Regions from separate parts of the Polyangium mundeleinium genome, predicted to be linked through region 2. Evidence: predicted binding sites of a transcription regulator. Region 2 holds the regulator's gene; the other holds the start of a gene.
The links. The regulator HrcA, encoded in region 2, represses chaperone genes, less so after heat shock. The targets are predictions, from matches to a motif close to GNTAGCACTCNCCNNNGGNGAGTGCTANC.

Region 1: groES (co-chaperone GroES) is a predicted target of HrcA. The motif match lies at 1,351-1,379, and genes of this name have one in related genera.

Annotation. Positions count from the first base shown of each region.
Region 1 covers NZ_JAQNDO010000001.1:9,663,645-9,666,104, forward strand. The annotation lists gene POL67_RS38090 (hypothetical protein) at 1-440, opposite strand, end outside; gene POL67_RS38095 (hypothetical protein) at 440-1,048, opposite strand; gene groES (co-chaperone GroES) at 1,503-1,799, shown strand; gene groL (chaperonin GroEL) at 1,837-2,460, shown strand, end outside.
Region 2 covers NZ_JAQNDO010000001.1:11,665,502-11,667,961, forward strand. The annotation lists gene POL67_RS45980 (hypothetical protein) at 1-728, opposite strand, end outside; gene hrcA (heat-inducible transcriptional repressor HrcA) at 1,032-2,081, shown strand; gene POL67_RS45990 (RluA family pseudouridine synthase) at 2,073-2,460, opposite strand, start outside.

The sequences.
Region 1 (2,460 bases), 2.0 Mb from region 2:
GTGCCAGGCGGATGGAGATATTCCACGGCCTCGAAAAGGCGCGCGCGGATCCGGGCCGCGCGGCTGGGATCGAAGCGCCGCGCGGCGAGCGGGCCGTGCACGAAGAGCACGTACTTGTCGACCTCGGCCTGGAGCTCCAGCTCGAGCTGCGTGACCGGAAGCTCCCGCCGCGCGCGCTCGGCCAGGCAGAGGAAATGGCTCACGCCTTCCACGACCTGGCAGAGCAGATCAAACGGCGGGTTCTTCGGTTCGAGCGCCGCGCGCGGCAAATGAAGCGCGATGGAGACGCCGTCCTCGTCCTCGCGCACGAAAAGGACCTCGCGGCCTTCGTCCTCGGACGCGTCGATCGGCTGGATGAAGTCCTCCACCGAGGGCGCCTCCGGGATGCCGTACGTGCCTTCGAGCGCTGCCTGAATGCGCGCGGGCAGCGAGGGCGCCATCAGTGGACGCCCTCCTTTCCACGCGTCGCGACGAGCCCACGCGCGCCGAGTTCCTCGGCGATGCGCGACGAGCCTGTGCGGAGCCAGCGCTCGTAGAGCTTGAGCAGCCCGCGCTGGCCCTGCGCGGCCTGCGCGATGGCGCCGTCGGCGACCTCGTTCAGGACCTCCACGAATTGCTCGAAGCGGTCGGCGAGCTCGGAAAGGACGTCGTGGGTCGCGCGCTGGCCCGGCGTGCGCATCATGGCCGAGGCGTTGTCATACGCGGTCGCGCCGACGCGGATCACGTAGCCGCGATCGATCCCGCGGAGGTCGACGTGGCCGCCGAAAAAGCCGACCCCGTAGAGCACGCCGTCCCCGAGCGCGCGCAGGCGGCGGAAGCGCGTGACGCCCGAGGCCTCGAGCGCGTCGTGGAGCTGGAAGGCGAGGGGCCGGGAAAAGGCCGACTCGTTGTCCTCGCTGGGGTGTGCATAGTCACAGAGAACCCCCACGAGGTAATGCGACGCTGCCGCGGAGGCCTCGATCTTCCGCGCGTGCAGCGCATCGCCGACGGCGTTCATGAAGTAGTCGGAGATACTGGGAGAGATCGTAATACTGGTTGTACGGCTCACGGGGCACCTCGTCCTGGACGGGGCGCTTTGGGACCGGGATCCAGCAGGCGCCACGCGCCCGGTTGAACAGCTCGTCCTCGAAAGACCGGCGGCAGAGGCTCGCGGACGGCTCGGGGCCGGACGCGGGCCTCATGAACGGAATCTACCGCAGCGGGCGCACGACGCCCAGCACACGGCGGACGGTTTTACGAGGGATTCCGAGGATTTGTGGCCACCCCTGGGGGCGGCTGCCAGCGATCGCCTCGGCCGCGAATTTCGGCCGCTTGACAGCCGAACGACCATGACTATCTTCCGGGCCGCTCGTTAGCACTCACCCTCCGTGAGTGCTAACAATCGAAAAACCGCAAGCTCATCGGGCATGTGGCGGGGGCGCCAAGCATGAATACGCGCGCTCCGCGCCTGCCCATTGCGAATGGGATCTGGTGGCTCTCGGCCACCCCCGGAGGGTTTCACGATGGCGACGAAGATCAGGCCGCTGCAGGACCGCGTGATCGTCAAGCGACTCAAGGAAGAGGAGAGGACCAAGGGCGGGCTCTACATCCCGGACTCCGCCAAGGAGAAGCCCGTGGAGGGCACCGTCCTCGCCGTGGGCAACGGCAAGGTCCTCGAGGACGGCACCGTGCGCCGCCTCGACGTGAAGGAAGGCGACCGCGTCCTCTTCGGGAAGTACTCGGGGACCGAGGTGAAGCTCGACGGGGAAGAGCACCTCATCCTGCGCGAGGACGACATCCTGGGCGTGATCGAGGCGTGACGCGGGCCGCGGCCCCCTGAATTCTGGAGATATCGAGATGGCAGCCAAAGAGATCATCTACAACGAGTCGGCCCGCAGCATGATCCTCGCGGGCGTCAACGCCCTCGCGGACGCGGTGAAGGTCACGCTCGGCCCGAAGGGTCGCAACGTCGTGATCGAGAAGAGCTTCGGTTCGCCCACCGTGACCAAGGACGGCGTCACGGTCGCGAAGGAGATCGAGCTCGAGAACCGCTTCGAGAACATGGGCGCGCAGATGGTGCGCGAGGTGGCCTCGAAGACGAGCGACATCGCCGGCGACGGCACCACGACGGCGACGGTGCTCGCCCAGGCGATCTACCGCGAGGGCTCCAAGCTCGTCGCGGCGGGCCACAACCCGATGGAGATCAAGCGCGGCATCGACAAGGCGGTCGAGGCCATCGTCGCGAACCTCAAGGGCTCGGCGAAGCTCACGCAGGACGCGAAGGAGATCGCGCAGGTCGGCACGATCAGCGCGAACGGCGACCTGACGATCGGCAAGCTCCTCGCGGACGCGATGGAGAAGGTCGGCAAGGAAGGCGTCATCACGGTCGAGGAGGCGAAGAGCGCCGACACGACGCTCGACGTGGTCGAGGGCATGCAGTTCGACCGCGGCTACCTCAGCCCGTACTTCGTGACGGACGCC
Region 2 (2,460 bases):
GGGCCGAGGAAGTCACGCGCGTTGCCGTGGACGTCGACGGTCTCGTTCGCGAACGTGAAGCGCTCGTCGTCTTGCACCTTGAACGGCTTGATCGGCTTGTTCGGCGGCGTGAGGATCCCGAGCGCGAACTCGTTGCCGCGGTCCTCGTTCGCCACGACGGTGAAGCCGCGCGTGAGCTCGCCGGTGATCACCTGGTTGCCGAAGAAGTTCGTCAGCGTGCCGAACGGCGGAATGTTCGAGGCCACGTTGAACGCGGTGTTCTCGATGTATCCGACGCGGAAGTCGGGCCCCGAGATGATGCGGTTCAGCCGGCCCCACACGTAGATGTCTTCGTCGGAGATGGCGAAGTCCGGCCGAAGCTCGATCGTCGCCGACGTGGAGAAGCCGACGCGCTTCGCCGGCTGCATGTAGCCGTAGCCCGTCCCTGCAAACGTGACAGCCACCGTCTGACGCGCGTCATCGACGGTGTAGTTGCACGTCATCGGGAAGAAGCGGCCCATGGCCGGCGAGGCCGAGTCGGTCTTCAAGGGCACGCCGACCTTCAGCATCTCCGGGCAGATCCGACTCGCGCCGAAGTTCGAGAAGAGCCACCAACGGAGCTGCGGGTTCGCGTTCACCACGGTGCCGGCGCAAGGGCAGCCGGCCACGGCGAAGGAGAGCGCGAGCACGAGCAGGACCAAGAACGCGCCCGCCGGTCGGGCGGACGACTTGCGACGGGATCGCAGCACGCGGATTACCATAGCGACAGAGCGGGCGAGCGTGTCCTGGAACCTGCACCAGGAAGCCGGGATCCAGAGCGCGCTCCGTTGAAGGTGGATGAAGGCGAGAGAAGACCCTTCTTGGACGATCCGAAAGGCGCCCTCCCTAAGAACAGGGCACGAATCCGGCACTTTGGAGTCCCTTGGAGAATTTGCCCGGGATTCGTCGGTCGGATTTGACGCCCCCATCCAACGGGCCTACAAAAAGCGAAGCAAGCTAGCACAGGGGAGGAAAACGACGGCCCCGGGCGACTCGTAGGGACGGATGCGATCATGAGTGACCTGACGAACCGCTCTCGCAAAATCCTGCTCGCCGTCGTCACCGAGTTCATCTCGACAGGCGCCGCGGTGGGAAGTCGCACGCTCGCGCGTAAGTATGGCCTCGATCTCTCGGCAGCCTCCGTCCGCAATGTGCTCGCCGATCTCGAAGAGGCCGGGTACCTGAAGCAGCCGCATACCTCCGCGGGCCGCGTCCCCACGGACCGCGCGCTGCGCCTCTTCATCGACACGCTCGTCCAGGCGCGCGCCTACAGCCCCGAGGAGCAGGCCAAGCTCGGCAAACGTTTCGCCGAGATCTATGCGGTCGCGACAGACCCGATGCGCGAGGCCGGGCGGTACCTGTCCGAGCTCTCCGGCACGGCCGCGGTCATCGCCTCGCCGCGCACCGAGCTCCGCGCGCTCTCGCAGCTCCGCTTCATCCCCACGCGCCCCGGTCAGCTCCTCGCCGTACTCGTCTTCTCCGACGGCAGCGTCGAGAACCGCTTCATCCAGATCGAAGAGGTCCCTGCCGAGCCGGAGCTCACGCGCATCCACAACCTGCTCGCCGACGTCATCGAAGGCCGCTCGCTCGGCGAAGCGCGCGACCTCTTCGCGCGCCGCCTCGCCGACGAACGCATCGCGCTCGACGCCCTGCGTCGTCGCGCCTTCGAGCTCGGCAGCCGCGCCACCGCCGACGTGAACCGCCGCAGCGGCGATGTCGTCATCGAGGGCCAGGGCAAGCTCATCGACCTGCCCGAGTACACCGACGCGTCGCGTCTCAAGAAGCTGCTGCGCACACTCACCGAGCGGGAGGATCTGCTGACGCTCCTCGACAAGGTGATCGCCGCGGGCGCGGTGACGGTGTTCGTCGGCAGCGAGGCCGGCGAGCTCGGCGAAGGAGACCTCAGCCTCGTCGTCGCGCCGTACACCGAGCATGGCCGCGTCGCCGGCACGGTCGGCGTGCTCGGCCCGACGCGCATGGACTACGCGAAGGTCATGCCCCTCGTGGACGCGACGGCCACCGCGATGAGCGAGGCGCTCGGCGGAAGGCGCGGATCATCCTAACGCGCGCAGTCGCTCGAGCACGCGCTGAAAATCTTCGGGCGCGGGTTCTTCAAAAAAGACCTCGTCGCCCGTCTGCGGGTGGATGAAGCCGAGCTCCGTCGCGTGCAGCATGAGCCGCGGCGCGTCGATGCGCGTGCCCGCGTAGCCACGCACGTACACGTTCTCCCCGACGATCGGATGTCCCGCCTCGGAGAGGTGGATGCGGATCTGATGCGTTCGTCCCGTTTCGAGCCGGCACGCGATCAGCGTCGCGCCCCGCAGCCGTTCGAGCGGCTCGACGTGCGTCACGGCGAGCTGCCCTTCCCCGCGACGCTCGCCTTCTTCGAGCGAGCCTCGCAGCCCGTCACCGCGATCCGCGATGAGCCTTGATCGGAACGTC